One region of the Bacillus pretiosus genome, then DNA from elsewhere that is predicted to be linked to it. Evidence: a T-box and tRNA genes for the amino acid it is inferred to sense, from the RefSeq annotation. Region 1 holds a T-box; the other holds one or more tRNA genes.
What was found. A T-box is a leader RNA that pairs with one kind of tRNA and senses whether it is charged. The one in region 1 lies ahead of argS (arginine--tRNA ligase), so its partner is inferred to be a tRNA-Arg.

Region 1 (7,777 bases):
TAAAGTATACGATTATATCGCTAACAATAGAAAACTTGTCCCAGTTGGACATTGCCGTGAAGGGGTTTGTGAAATCCCTACAAAAAAATGAAATCATCGTTATCTTTCTTTTGCACCTAGTAATAGAGCGTGATATGATGAATTTGGAATGAAAGTTGAAGGAGAGATTACACGATGTCAAATGCTTATGAAGAATACATGCGCCAAATGGTAATCCCAATGCGTCAAGAATTAGTGCGTTCTGGGTTTGAAGAGTTAACTACAGAAGAAGCTGTAACAGAATTTATGGAAAACACGGCAGGTACAACTTTAGTAGTTGTAAACTCAGTTTGTGGTTGTGCAGCTGGTTTAGCACGTCCATCAGCAGGTCAAGCAGTTGTTCGTGCTGAAAAACAACCAGATCATCTTGTAACTGTATTCGCAGGTCAAGATAAAGATGCTACTGCAAAAATGCGTGAATACTTCGGAGAAATTCCTCCATCTTCACCATCTATGGCATTATTAAAAGGAAAAGAAGTTGTTCACTTCATTCACCGTCATGAAATTGAAGGTGCAACTATGGACGAAATTATTACGAACTTAGAACAAGCTTTCGAAAAGAATTGCTAAAGAAGGGGGAGAGTAAATCTCCCTCTTTTCTTTATATAGAGGTGAAACAATGATCGTAACAACAGCAGGAAGAACAAACAAAGAAATGACAGATTATGCAAACAAGGTAGCAGCAGAATTAAATCGTTCTTTCGTTAAACGTAATGACGTACCAGTACATAAACTGCATGAGCAGTATGAACAAGATGTACTTGTTGTAGGGAAAAACCGATTAGCTATTTATCCGAGAGGAACGGAAGAGTCATTTTTCTTTCATCCAAACTCAGCGATGTTTCGTGTGAAAAGGTTAATGCGCGGAGAACACGATCCGTTTGTACAAGCCGCGCAATTAGAGAGCGGAATGACAGTATTAGATTGTACGCTCGGTATGGCATCAGATAGTATTGTAGCTAGTTATATTGTTGGTGAAAGCGGAAAAGTAACGGGACTTGAAGGCAATGAGTATATGGCTTATATTATGGAAAATGGTTTAAAAACATGGTCTTCAACTGTTTCTGAAATTGATGAGGCAATGCAACGAATCGATGTGAAGCAAACGGAGCATTACGCATTTTTAACACAATGTGAAGACAATAGTTATGATGTTGTGTACCTTGATCCGATGTTTGAAGAAACTGTTATAGAATCAGATGGAATAAAAGGATTAAAACACTTCGCTTTGTATCATGATATTACTAACGAAACAATTGCAGAAGCGAAGCGTGTGGCGAGAAAGCGTGTCGTTCTGAAAGATCATTTCCGTAGTTCTAGATTTGAAAAACATAATTTTCATGTATACAAAAGAAGAAGTGCTAAGTTTCACTTTGGTGTAATTGACCCTTGCTAATTGTTTGAAAAGATGTATAATAAGCAATAATTAATTAAATATACTGTCGGTGATGAAGAGAGTAGTCTTTTTTAGAAGGAAAGCGAGCTAGGGATGGTGTGAGCCTAGTGTGGAAGGAAAAGATGAAGCGCACTTCGGAGATGCTTCTTGAACGAATAGTAGAGTAAGCCGAGGCCCCCTGTCCTCGTTATAAACGGGAAAGTGGTTCGTAATGAACAACAAGGGTGGTACCACGGGTTTAAACTCGTCTCTTTTTAGAGACGAGTTTTTTGTGTTTAAAAAAATAAGGAGGTTATATAGTATGGATTATAAAACGCAGTTTGCGGAAAGTTTATCCGATATTTTTACGAATGAATTAACGCAAAATCAAATTTTAGATTTAATCGAAACGCCGAAACAAGATGAATTCGGAGATGCGGCATTTCCATGTTTTTCACTTGCGAAGCAATATAAAAAATCACCAGCTATTATCGCAAAGGAAGTTGCAGGAAAATTAAGTGATCCATTTTTTACGAAAGTAGAGGCTGTTGGTCCTTATGTAAATGTCTTTTTTAATCGTGAGACGGTAAGTGATGATGTATTAAAAACGGTTTTAGCGGAGAAAGAAGAGTACGGTCAAAATCACTTTGGTTGTGAAAAAACGGTAGTTATCGATTATTCCTCTCCTAATATCGCGAAACCTTTTTCAATGGGGCATTTACGTTCTACAATGATTGGAAATTCACTGAAACATATTGCTGAAAAATGTGGTTATGAAGTTGTAGGAATTAATTATATTGGAGACTGGGGCACACAGTTTGGAAAGTTAATTACCGCTTATAAAAAATGGGGAAATGAAGCAGTAGTTAAAGAGGATCCAATACGTGAACTATTTAAGTTATATGTTCAATTTCATGAAGAGGTAAAAGACGATGAAGAATTAGAAGAAGATGGACGCGCTTGGTTTAAGAAATTAGAAGAAGGTGATGAAGAAGCTATTGAGCTTTGGAATTGGTTCCGTCACAAATCCTTAAAAGAATTTTCTCGTATTTATGAACTTCTCGGTGTTGAGTTTACTAATTTTCAAGGAGAAGCCTTTTATAATAACTTAATGGAAGATTTTATTGGGATTTTAGAAGAACATGATTTGCTTGAAGAGTCAGAAGGTGCGTTAGTCGTTAATTTAGAAGAAGAGGGAATGCCGCCTTGCTTAATTAGAAAATCCGATGGTGCAACGATTTACGCAACACGTGACTTAACAGCAGCGTTATACCGTCAAAACACATATGCATTTGATAAAGCGTTATATGTAGTTGGCCCAGAACAAAGTTTACATTTTAATCAATTTTTCACTGTATTAAAAAAGCTTGGATACAATTGGGTTGACGGCATGGAACATGTACCATTTGGGTTCATTTTAAAAGATGGTAAGAAAATGTCGACACGTAAAGGAAGAGTTATTTTACTTGAAGAAGTACTTGAAGAAGCAATTGACCTTGCAAAACAAAATATTGAAGAGAAAAATCCAAACTTAAAACAGAAAGAAGAAGTAGCGAAGCAAGTCGGTGTTGGCGCAGTTATCTTTCACGATTTAAAAAACGAGCGTATGCATAATATCGAATTCTCATTAGAAAACATGCTGAAATTTGAAGGTGAAACAGGACCGTATGTACAGTACACACATGCACGTGCGTGCTCTATTTTAAGAAAAGAAAGTGTAGAATTTGAAACGTGTACGTTTGCATTAAAAGATGATCATAGCTGGAGCGTTGTAAAATTACTGAATAAATTCCCTCAAATAATTGAAGCAGCTTTCAACAAAAATGAGCCATCAATCATTTCAAAATATGTATTGGATGTAGCACAATCGTTTAATAAATATTACGGTAATGTTCGTATATTAGAAGAGAGCGAAGAGAAAGACAGCAGACTCGCATTAGTGTATGCTGTGACGGTTGTATTAAAAGAGGGACTACGTTTACTTGGGGTGGAGGCACCTGAGGAGATGTGAAACAAATAGGTATACGTATCATAGTAGATATGTATGCCTATTTATTTTTATAGAAAATGTGAAAGCAGAAGTTTTATTTTATTAAATCTAAATTTTTCTAGAATTGTTTCAAGTGTAGGAATGTCCTTATTAAATGGAGAATTGTAATGTCATATATAAAAAGGAGGCGTTAAACTTGGAAACATACGATTGGAACAGTAAACTAGCATATTTAAAAAACACAAGAGATTTATATTACAACGACGATTATGTAAGCTTTTTAGTAAATATGGTTTGGAAGATTACTAAGCCAGTACATATTGTTGATTATGGTTGTGGATATGGTTATTTAGGCTTAGTATTAATGCCTTTACTTCCAGAAGGATCAAAGTATACAGGCATTGATAGTGGAGAAACATTATTATCTGAAGCGAGAGAGTTGTTTCGTTTACTTCCGTATGAGACAGAATTTCTTGAGGGAGATGCTACAGAAATTGAATTGAAAGATACATACGATATAGCAATTTGTCATGCTTTCTTATTACATATGAGTTCGCCAAAAATGATACATTCAATTAAAAAGGGCGGAAAAATAATCTGTTTTGAACCACATTGGATATCAAATATGTCTTCATACTCTTTAGATGGAGAGAATCAATCGGAAATTATTAGGCTAGGTGCTTTGCAGAAGTTATTTGAAAATGACATGCAGAGAAGCGGAAAAGATGGAAATATTGGTATGAAAATACCGATGTGTTTAAGTGAACTAGGCGTAAAAAATATTGAATGTAGAGTAAGTGATAAAGTGAACTTTTTAGATTCTAATATGCACTATAATGATAAACAAAGGTTGTATCATTCATTAAAAGAAGAGGGGATTGCAGGGGATCCGGGTGATAAACAGCATTTTATAGAACGTTTAATGGCTAGAGGATTAACATATGATGATGCGCTAGCTCAATATGAAGCTGAACTCCGATTTTTTAAGGCATTTCATCTACATTCTTCTTTAGTATATGCTCCGAATATGAAAATTACATTTGGTGAAATAGTATGTTGAAAGATAGCGATTTATTGAGGATTGTCATTTTTTGTCGGTAAGTCGATATCCACCGTATAATCGCTGATATATTTTGAAAATCGTCGATATATTTAAATTATCGCCGATATAATTTCATGTACGGATTTCAGCTTCCAAAAGATAAAATCCTCATGTTACGTTATTCCATTTAATTAAACAAAATATGGAGAAAAACAATCATTTTTACTATATTTTGTTATAAATTTGAATAATATTAATTAATACCATCCATTATAAGAGATTTTAGTTGAATACCTACAATATGATGTGTAAAATCTAAGCAAGTAGCAGTACAAATAAATATTCGAGGTGAATACATGCTAGATTTTAAGCAGTTAGATGCTTGTTTGAAAGACAAGAGATTTATAGATGGATTACAGGAAATAAATAATGAAATTTCATATATAAAAGAAAAGAATACTTTATCTTATTTGAAGAGTTGGCTTGCTAGTGTTCCTTCACATAAGGAGTTTGACATATTAATACGTCTTACTGATGAAGGGCTTATGCACCAATACAGTTCATTCCTCATTCGCTACGCCTACAAAAAATTCCCAAATATGAGAACGCTCTCTTTATATTGTGATGAGTTAATTGATGAGCGGAAAATACTTGAAGTAGAACAGTTGTTAAAAGACTCATTAGAAGAGGTAAGTAAAGAAGAAATAGAAGCTGATCTTTTAGCGAAAACATATTTTACATTAGTACGATGTTTGTTGGAAATGAAACGAAATGAAGAAGCCCTAATCTATATGCAAAAGGCAGAGGAGTACAGTTCACGTGCCGTATTTGATAAATGGGGCTACGTCTATATGCATACAGGTGAATGGGAGAAAGCAGAAGAACAATTTATAGCCGGCATGCAGCATAAAGATTGTGAAGAGCTATCTACCTATTTATTATCACAATTATATGCGAATCAAGGAGAACAAAAACGTGCATTACAGCTAATTGATGATGCGATTGTAAAGTTCCCGCAAGTACCATATTTTCATTTTGAAAAGGTAAAATATTTATTAGATTTAAGGAAGTATGAAGAAATGTTAGCGGTAATAGATAACATAAATAATCAGCTTCCTTATCATGCGTATAAAGCTTACTTTGTACATTTACGTGCAGAAGCGCTTTACAAAATGAATAAACTTGTAAATTTACAACAGTTATTAAAAGAAGAAAAAAGTTTAAAAGAGTCTTTATATCATAATTTAGAAAAAAATCCAGATGGAAAAAAGGTGCATTTACCGATAGTTCCTATTGTACAAAAGGATAATTATTGTGTTCCGACAAGTTTAGAAATGATGTTGCAGTTATGGGGAGAAAAACGTACACAAGATGAAATAGCAGAGTTTATTTTTGATATGACAGGGTCAAAGTTTTCAGATACTGTTTCTTATTTAGAAGAATTAGGTTATGAATATCGTTATTTTAAAGGGAATGAGGAAAATTATAAGAGGCTGCTGGATGAAGGGATTCCTGTTTTATTAAGTATAGATATTGAGCATGCTTCACATGTACAAGTGCTATCTGGATATGATGATACGTTACAAGCTTTTTATGTTCAAGATCCGAACTTTATAGAACCAGTTATTGTGGAATATAGTAAGTTACAAGAAAAATATCGTTACACAGGTTGTTTAGCGATTACGTTTGTTCCGAAAGAAAAGAAGGAGCAGTTAGCATTTTTAAATGAAGAAGAAAATCATTATTTTAAATCTATTTTTTCTCTTACGGATCATTTAGATGAACATGATAAAGAGGGGATTCATAACTTAGTACAATTTTTAAAAGAGACGAGTGATAATCCGAATACGTGGTTATATACAGTTAAGCATTTAGATGTTGAAGTAGATAATGAGTTTATTATATGTTGTATTGAAAAGTTAATGGAGAAGTTTCCGAACTCAGATTTTGTTAAATTGCATGGTGCGCAGTGCTTTATTCGCCTTCAAGAATTAGAAAAAGCCGGGCAAATGCTGACAAGTGTTGAGAAGAAAAATAATCGTGCTTTATATCATTTAATAAACGGAAGATATGCTTTTGAACAGGAAAGTTATATAGAAGCGATTTCAAGTTTTCGTTCATCATTACAATTAGACGCAGATCAGCCGATTGCTTGGAGTTTTCTCGCTCTATCATACATGTATATCGATCAATCTGAAAAGGCGTTGCAGTTTTCTCAAGTTGCTTTAGAACGTAGTCCAGAAAGATTCACTTTAACGAATCACGGATTAATATTAATAGATTTAGAAAGATATGAAGAAGCGTATGAAATTTTTAATGACCTATTAAGAGAGAATAAAAATGAGGCACATGTATGGTATGAGCGCGCGAGATGTGCGCATCATTTAGGGAAATTACATTTAGCGATAAAAGGGCTTAAAGTAGCGATTTATTTGGATAGTAATGCACCTTACATCTATACGAAACTTTCGGAAATATACGAGTCTGATTTGAAGGATGAGGAAAGTACGAAAGAAATTTTATTAAAAGGTATTGAGAATTGTGACGATAAGGCACCTCTATACGTAAAACTCGGTGACTATCATTTTCAAAATGATAGTCTGGAAGAAGCAGAAACATTGTATAATCGTGCTTTAGAAGAAAATCATGATGATGTTTATTCTCACTTTGGACTTACGCAAGTTTATATGGCGAAAGAACAATACAAGGAAGCGAAACAATATATTCTCGGTATTGAAAAACAAATTGAAAAGAGCCAAGATTTTCTTATGAATGCGGGAATGGTTCTATGGGATGCTGAGGTTGAACTTGGTGGAAATGAAGAAGGGTTTAAAGTAGCTTTGTCTAAGTTAGAGAGTGGTATAAAGCAGAGTGAATATAATGTGGCAAGTGCGTTAGATGAATATGTGAATCGAATTAAAGGAACGGTATTTGTACAAAGAGGTATAGCATTCTTAAGAACGTTACACAAAGAAAGAAAAGAAATAAGCGAATACGGTTGTTATACAGGTATTTTATATGAATCTATTGGGCAGTACGGCCAAGCGATGAAAAGGTATAATAAGGCGATAGAACAAAAGGAAACGGCATTACCGTATTACCGAATTGGTGAAATACTTATGGCATTAGGGCAATTGACGGAAGCAAAACAAGCGTATGAAACATGTTTAGAGCTTGATGAGAATTTCGTAGGTGTGCATTTACAGCTTGCAGAAATATATGAAAAAGAAGAAAATCGTTCTAAAGAACAAAGTCATATGGTTCAGGCTATGAAAGAAGAGCCGATGCATATTAATATGGAATATTTGGCACAGCTTTCAGTAGAAATGAG
Region 2 (7,777 bases), 2.4 Mb from region 1:
GGGAACAATATATAAAAGAAGCGCCCAATTATAGGGCGCTTCCGCTTTTAGTCTATCCAGCTCCAGCGGCTAGAATCTCCGGTCGTTTCGCCCCTTCATTCGAGGCAAAAAGCGCCTCGGAATCAGGGGCTCCATCGCCCTGCGATTCTGAACGAGCCGCTTCCGCTTTTAAGTATTAACGATTTGTAAAGATCTTATCGATTAAGCCGTATTCTAGAGCTCTTTCAGCTGTCATGAAGTTGTCGCGGTCTGTGTCGCGTTGTAGTACTTCAAGTGGTTGACCTGTGCGGTCAGCAAGAATTTGGTTTAGTTTTTCACGTAAGAATAGGATACGTTTTGCAGCGATTTCGATTTCAGTCGCTTGACCTTGTGCTCCGCCAAGTGGTTGGTGAATCATTACTTCACTGTTTGGAAGTGCATAACGTTTTCCTTTTTCACCTGCTGCAAGTAAGAATGCACCCATAGATGCAGCCATACCGATACAGATTGTTGATACTTGTGGTTTAATAAATTGCATTGTATCGTAAATTGCCATACCTGCTGTGATAGAACCACCAGGGCTATTGATGTAGATGTGAATATCTTTTTCTGGATCTTGAGATTCCAAGAATAAAAGCTGGGAAACGATTGAGTTAGCTACGTTGTCATCAATTGCACTACCAAGCATAATGATGCGGTCTTTTAATAGTCGAGAGTAAATATCGTAAGCGCGTTCTCCACGATTTGTTTGTTCAATTACTGTAGGAATTAAATTCATCTGTTATTTCCTCCTTCTAAAGCTTTCTTAGTCTTATAATACAATTATGGTCAATAAAGGTCAAACGAAACCACTTTAAATCAAAAAAATATGTAGTTGTACCATGAATTATTCGCTATGTTTTTGAAATTCCCTGCTTATGTATCTTCAACATCATAACCGAATTACATAAATTTAAACGTCATGAAATCTGTAGTAAAAAGAAAAGAACGCCTTTTTACTGAAGCGTTCTTGTGATATCTATTCTTTTAAAAGATAGGTTACTTTATTTAAAATCTTTTCGATGTGTTTCGCGTTTTTACTATACATTTCGCTTGCTGATTTCGACTTTGTTTCTAGGGAAAATAGTTCAAGATCAGCATGACATTTTTTTAAAGATGCTAATAATAAAGGCTTGTTTTGAGGAGAAGGCATTTGTAGTTTGTCATTATAAATGTCGATAGTAAGTTGTCCGTATGAATCCACTTGACCGAGAAAGACATTTTCAATAACAACACCGAGCTTTTCTAGTTCAGAATGTAACCAAGCGCGGTTATGTCCACTAGAGGATAGAGGTTCATCTAAGACATTGCCATCCATAATAACAGTTTGTGGTTCTTTTTCATTCGGTACTTTTAAGCCAACGTCTTTTGCTGTAAGTGGTTGGCGATCTTTCTTTAATAATACATTTAATTCTCCGCTCGGTTCTAGTACGGCAAATTCAACATCAGCTACGCTGAAAGCATTTTTTCCACGGAGTAGTTCCAGTAATTCGTCACTTGTATATTTTTCTTTCTTTAAGTTATCTTCGAGTATTTTTCCATCTTTTATTAATACGGTAGATTTCCCTTCAAAGAAGTCGCGAGCTGTTTTGTTCTTTAAGGAGAGGATTCCTGTGAAAAAAGGTACCACAGCGAAAATGAGTATCGCAAAGACGCCGTGGAAAAATTTTGAATCGAGCCCTGTAGATACTTGGGCAGCGATGTCACCGATTGTCATTCCGGCTATGTATTCAAAAAAGGAGAGCTGAGAGATTTGTCTTTTCCCTAACCATTTCGTAATAGCGAATAAAATAATTAATATGAATACAGAGCGAAGAATGACAAGTGTCCATTCCGGCAGGTGAGACATAGTCATTTCCTCCAGTCTACTTAAAACCCTTTATATTGAGGTTCTTCACGTTCTAATAATGAAACTCTATTCTGTAAATCAGCGATGATGCTGTCCATTTCTAACATACATTCATGAAATACGCGTTTTGATTCCGCGTCCTGTGAATTTAGTGAAAGGGAGCTTAAACTTGCTTGAGCGCCCCTTACACTAGCAAGGCAGGTTTTAACGCTAGCGATAACTGTCATACAAACACCTCTTATCCTTTCGGTTTGAATAGTAATGCACCAATGAATCCGAATATGATAGCAGCAGAAATACCAGCGCTTGTTACTTTAAACATTCCGGTAATGACGCCAACGATGCCGTGTTTTGCAGCTTCTTCCATTGCGCCGTGAACGAGGGCATTACCGAAACTTGTAATAGGTACAGTTGCCCCGGCTCCAGCAAAGTCGATTAATGGTTCATACAGGTTGAATCCGTCCAGTATAGCACCGGCAACAACGAGTGTTGCCATTGTATGAGCGGGTGTTAGCTTGCCAACATCAAACATAAGTTGGCCAATTACACATATGAGTCCGCCGATGACGAAAGCCCAGAAAAAAATCATTGCGTTGCACCTCCAAATTCAATCGAAACGGCGTGAGCGATACACGGAATCGTTTCTTCTTGTTGGAATGTAAGTGGAGATAGTAAAGCGCCTGTCGCAACGACAAGTATTTTTTTGAACTCTCCTCTTTTCATTCGGTTTAATAAATGACCGTACACGACTGTTGCGGAACATCCCGGTCCGCTAGCACCAGCTATGACAGGTTGCCCTTCTCTATAAATGAGTATGCCGCAATCTTGAAACTGTTCGCTCGTTACTTTCGTTCCGTGTTTATGTAGTAAGTCATAAGCAATTTCGCGACCGACATGTCCAAGATCACCTGTTACAATTAAGTCGTAATAAGAGGCGTCAATTTGTCGTTCGCGTAAATGGGCCTCAATCGTATCGACAGCTGCTGGGGCCATCGCACCACCCATATTAAAAGGATCTGTTAATCCCATATCAATCACTCGTCCGATTGTTGCAGATGTTACTCTAGGACCATGTCCAGTGTCGCTTAAAATAGCTGCGCCAGCTCCAGTTACTGTCCATTGTGCGGTAGGAGGTTTTTGACCGCCGTATTCAGTTGGATATCGGAACTGCTTCTCTACAGCGGCGTTATGACTAGATGCCCCGGTTAATAAATATTTTGCGCCTTTTGCATTTACAATACTTGCCCCGAGCGCTAATCCTTCCATGGAAGTAGAACATGCTCCGAATAATCCGAGATATGGTGTTCCGAGTGTACGGCAGGCAAAGCTTGTTGGAGTGATTTGATTAATTAAATCTCCTGCAAGTACGAATTGAATATCGTCTTTACGAAGCTTGGCTTTTTCAGTAGCGCGGCTACAAGCTTCTTCGAATAAAATTTTATGGGCTTTTTCATAGGAATCCTGTCCGAGCCATAAATCTTCATGGAGGATATCGAAGTCTTCTGGAATGTTTCCTTTTGCTTCAAACGGTCCACCAACGACTCCTGTCGAAATAATAACGGGTTTATTTTCAAATACCCACGTTCGGTGTCCTTGTAACATTTATAGCCCTCCCCATTGAACGAGAATCGTTTTAATAAGTGCGATGACGAAAGCTGAAAATACACCAAACAAAATAACAGAGCCAGCTAATTTAAACATATTTCCTCCAACGCCGAGTACGAACCCTTCTGTTCGGTGTTCGATACATGCGGCAATAACAGAGTTACCAAATCCAGTAACGGGTACAGCTGTGCCTGCTCCAGCAAACTGCCCAAAGCGGTCATATATACCAAAACCAGTTAGTAACATGGAAATGAAAATGAGAGTTGCGACTGTTGGATTTCCTGCTGAACGCTCAGTGAAGTCAAAATATGTGATATAAAACGTAGAAATGAGTTGTCCGATGAAGCAAATAAAACCACCGACGAAAAAGGCTTTAATACAATTTTTCAAGACAGGACGCTTCGGTTCGCGTTCTTGCTCGAATTTTTTATACTCTTGTTGCACAGGGGTTAAGTTCTTATCTTTACTAGACATTGCGATCCTTCCTTTTCTATTAAAAAGCGTTAAGTGTTAGACTCCATTTTTTTCCCAATGAGTTTTAATTGCTTATTGATCTCGTCTTTAGATACTTCTTTTTTCTTAATTTTGCTCTCAAGCTTTTCGAGTAACATAAAGATTTTTTTATCAGTACTTACACGAACATCGAAAGTAGGATGCTCATCACTTAGCTGCTTTTGAAGCTTCTTACGCAGAGGCTTTAATCCAAACCTTTCGTGATGCTCAGGTAGAACTGCTATGTAGAGATCCAAATTTGAATTCACTGCTGTGCTTTTTGTAATTTCATCCATAGCGAGAGCCCTTTTCTTGGCTCCTTGTGATATAGATTGATTAAAGGATTCCGTACTCGTCTTTGTTAGTTTGGGACCTTTTTCTTTCTCCGTTCGTTTTGCTTCTTCTTTCACTTTTTTATCTAAGGGACTATTATCACATCCGGTAAAAGAGCTAAATAGAAGGGCAAATAATGCGGTTATGAGACCGAGTTTTCGCATGATTATCATTCCATTTCTATTGCAATATGTAATGTGATAGAAAAAGGATGACTGCATATCATCCTTTTTCTATTTCACAGCATGACTAATCTGTTATTGCTGTGAGTATTGTGGTTCTTCTTGTTGGACTTCTTCAACGCGTGGATTTAAAGAATCGATAATCGTTTGCGTTTGCTCTGCAGCTGTTTGGAAAAGTTGCTTTGCTTGTTGGTTATCCGTATCAAGAGCGAATCCCTCTAAGCTAGCTTGTGCACTTTTTAATCCAGAAACAGTTTGCTTTAGTTTTGTAATTACAGTCATTGAATGAAGCCCCCTTTGGAATATCAATTCAAAGATTATAATTTGTGAGTTGGGATGAATTTATGATTGGAAAATTTAGGGGATAGTACTTTGTTAATATATTCCTAACTAAGGTTCATAAAGGATTACAGGGATATTTTTATTGATTTAGATGGATTTTATTGCTATTATTATGAAAAGAAAATGAACTATTTTCTATAATCATGCGCCCATAGCTCAGTCGGATAGAGCGGTGGTTTCCGGTACCACGTCTGCCGGGGGTTCGAATCCCTCTGGGCGCGTTATGTATTGTTGGTGTTACGTGTTGAAAATAAATAGTAAATTTAAAACAACCTCTTGTATGTGATTAGAAATAATTGTGTATAGGGGGTTTTTGTTATGGCCCTACAAGGTACTTCTGTTAATTTTGTAATGAGTTTATACTAAAATTATCTAAAAATTATAGTATGAGGGGATTGCAGGTGCGTAAAATTAGTGGATATTTAAGTATTTTAGGGGATAACGAACGTAAAACCGTTGCTGTGTCTGATTCTGGTGAAATTACAGGCGATGAAATGTTGAAATTCATGTTAAATATGGAAGTGCACTATAAAGAAATTGATAGGGATTGTTTTGGACCTAATCACTATTTGCCTAGCGGAGACTACCATAAGGATTTAATAGCGATTGTCTTTACGGCTGAAATGATGTTAGACGACATGGAATTAGAAGGTGAATGGCCTGCTGAAGAAGGGGATGTTATATTTAACGAAGCATAATGAATCTATCTGCATAAAAAGGTCTGCACTTACAAATATAAGTGCAGACCTTTTTTATTAATACTTGTTATATCTGATAATAAGATTTACTATTAGTATGTGGTAATAATTTTTATCGCGCTATTATTTTCTTTCAATATTATTCAAATTTCGGTTGTAAGTTGTAAATCTCATTAATACATATAAATTAATAATATTTTGGAATGGGTGTCTGTGATAGCATTCTCCTTTTACCAAACTTATTGTACAATAGAAACAAGGGGGAGATTAGTTTGAAGGCAAGTCTTTTACAAGAACAAAGCTTACGTTTGGCAATGACACAAGAGTTAAGGCAAGCGATTACAATGCTCCAGTATAATGTACAAGAATTATCGGAGTTTTTGTATGAGCAATCGTTAGAGAATCCCCTTATTGAGTTAGGTGGTTTTGAGAGGGAGAAGAAAAAGAGCTCTAACAACAGTAAAAGTACCAGCAAACAAATCGAGAATCAGATGGAAATCTACAGTGTGGATTCAACAACGATTCAGCAACATTTATTAAATCAAATACAGTATTATAAAATAGATGAAGAAGAGCGAAAAATAGCTTCTTTCATTATTATGAACATGGATGGAAATGGGTATTTACAAGAAACGAACGAAGAGTTAGCGGATCTCCTTTCCGCACCGATTCATGAAGTCGCCCGCTTTGTAGAGCTTGTCCAATCACTCGAGCCAGCAGGGGTAGGAGCGCGTAATATTCAGGAATGTCTAACTTTACAATTGAAGCGCTTACAAAGACGGAATGGATTAGCGGAAGAGGTTATAGAGGATCACTTCGCTTATTTCGTGAAGAAAGATTGGCGAAAGCTCGTTCAAGTGTTGAAGTGTAGTAATGAAGAATTGCAATCGGCGGTGAACTGTATTACGTCATTACAGCCGAAACCAGGTCTTGCGTTTTCTTCTGATAAACCGCTTTATATTGTGCCTGATATGGCGGTGAAAAAAGATGGTGATCGTCTCGTTTTACAAATGAACGAGAGAAATATGCCGAGAATTGAAATTCATTCTGAGTATAGTGCGCTTCTGAATAATAGTGAAAGTGAAGTAGCATCTTATGTATCAGAAAAGTATCAGCATGTGCAGTGGATTATGCGCAGTTTAAAACAGAGAAAACAAACGCTTCTGCAAGTGATGACTATTATTATGGAAAAACAACGTGATTTCTTCTGGGAAGGTCCAGAATATTTAAAACCGCTTGCTTTAAAAGAGGTAGCGGAAGAGTTAAGTGTGCATGAATCTACAATTAGTCGTGCAACGCGAAATAAATATGTGCAAACACCACATGGTTTATTTGAGATGAAATCTTTCTTTAGTAATGCTATTTCGACTACTGAAGATGAAGCAGTTTCTACAAAGCGTGTGAAACGATTTATCCAAACGCTTGTTGAGGCGGAGAATAAGAAAAAGCCACTTTCAGATCAAAAGATTTCAAAATTATTAGAAGAAGAGCATGAAATCGTTATTTCTCGAAGAACAGTGGCGAAGTATAGAGAACAAATGCACATTCCAGCGTCATCATTACGAAAAACGATCGGATAGGTGAAGAATATGAAAGTTGTACTGTATACAAAAAAAGATTGTGGCCTTTGCGTGCAGGCGAAACAAGTTTTAGAGGAAGTACAATGTGAATATTCTTTTCAAATCGAGGAAATAAATATATATGAAGATAATGACCTTTTAGAAAAATATCACCTAATGATTCCGGTGGTAGAAATAGGCGGAAAACAAGTAGAATATGGTAACATTCACAAAGGTGTCATAATAAACTATATAAAGAATGCAGTTAAGAGTTGAATAAGTTTCTATCTCCTGTTACAATAATACACGTAGCAGGGATTATTTTTTTAACCTATGTGGGACACAAAATGTCACTACGGGACGTAAAGTGACCACGAGGAAAAATGAACCAATGTAGTGAGGAGAAAAGATATGCGCTCATGGATTCAGAACACAAAAAAATTATTACCTGATCTGCTACCTGTTATGCAAACGAGAATGCAAATTCTTCAATACATTAGGCTCATGCAGCCGATTGGAAGAAGAAACTTGTCAGCAAGTCTCGGTATGACAGAACGAGTATTGCGAAGTGAAGTTCAAGTTTTGAAAGAACAAAACTTAGTTCACGTCGCTTCTTCTGGAATGACTTTGACAGAAGAAGGAACAGCTTTAGTTCTTGCTTTGGAAGACTTTATGAAAGAAATTTCCGGGTTAAAGGTT

Region 2: it encodes a tRNA-Arg, which carries the amino acid that the T-box ahead of argS (arginine--tRNA ligase) is inferred to sense. The anticodon was not compared.

The regions. Positions count from the first base shown of each region.
Region 1 is NZ_CM129593.1:2,033,310-2,041,086, forward strand. It holds gene ACU8YW_RS10570 (thiol-disulfide oxidoreductase DCC family protein) at 1-91, shown strand, start outside; gene ACU8YW_RS10575 (BrxA/BrxB family bacilliredoxin) at 175-609, shown strand; gene ACU8YW_RS10580 (class I SAM-dependent methyltransferase) at 659-1,435, shown strand; T-box leader at 1,476-1,690, shown strand; gene argS (arginine--tRNA ligase) at 1,737-3,425, shown strand; gene ACU8YW_RS10590 (class I SAM-dependent methyltransferase) at 3,559-4,464, shown strand; gene ACU8YW_RS10595 (tetratricopeptide repeat protein) at 4,803-7,777, shown strand, end outside.
Region 2 is NZ_CM129593.1:4,894,101-4,901,877, reverse strand. It holds gene clpP (ATP-dependent Clp endopeptidase proteolytic subunit ClpP) at 176-757, opposite strand; gene ACU8YW_RS25485 (DUF421 domain-containing protein) at 998-1,867, opposite strand; gene ACU8YW_RS25480 (DUF1657 domain-containing protein) at 1,888-2,094, opposite strand; gene spoVAE (stage V sporulation protein AE) at 2,106-2,456, opposite strand; gene spoVAD (stage V sporulation protein AD) at 2,453-3,469, opposite strand; gene spoVAC (stage V sporulation protein AC) at 3,470-3,946, opposite strand; gene ACU8YW_RS25460 (YhcN/YlaJ family sporulation lipoprotein) at 3,976-4,461, opposite strand; gene ACU8YW_RS25455 (DUF1657 domain-containing protein) at 4,555-4,761, opposite strand; tRNA gene ACU8YW_RS25450 (tRNA-Arg) at 4,967-5,042, shown strand; gene ACU8YW_RS25445 (hypothetical protein) at 5,223-5,519, shown strand; gene rpoN (RNA polymerase factor sigma-54) at 5,792-7,099, shown strand; gene ACU8YW_RS25435 (glutaredoxin family protein) at 7,109-7,354, shown strand; gene cggR (gapA transcriptional regulator CggR) at 7,490-7,777, shown strand, end outside.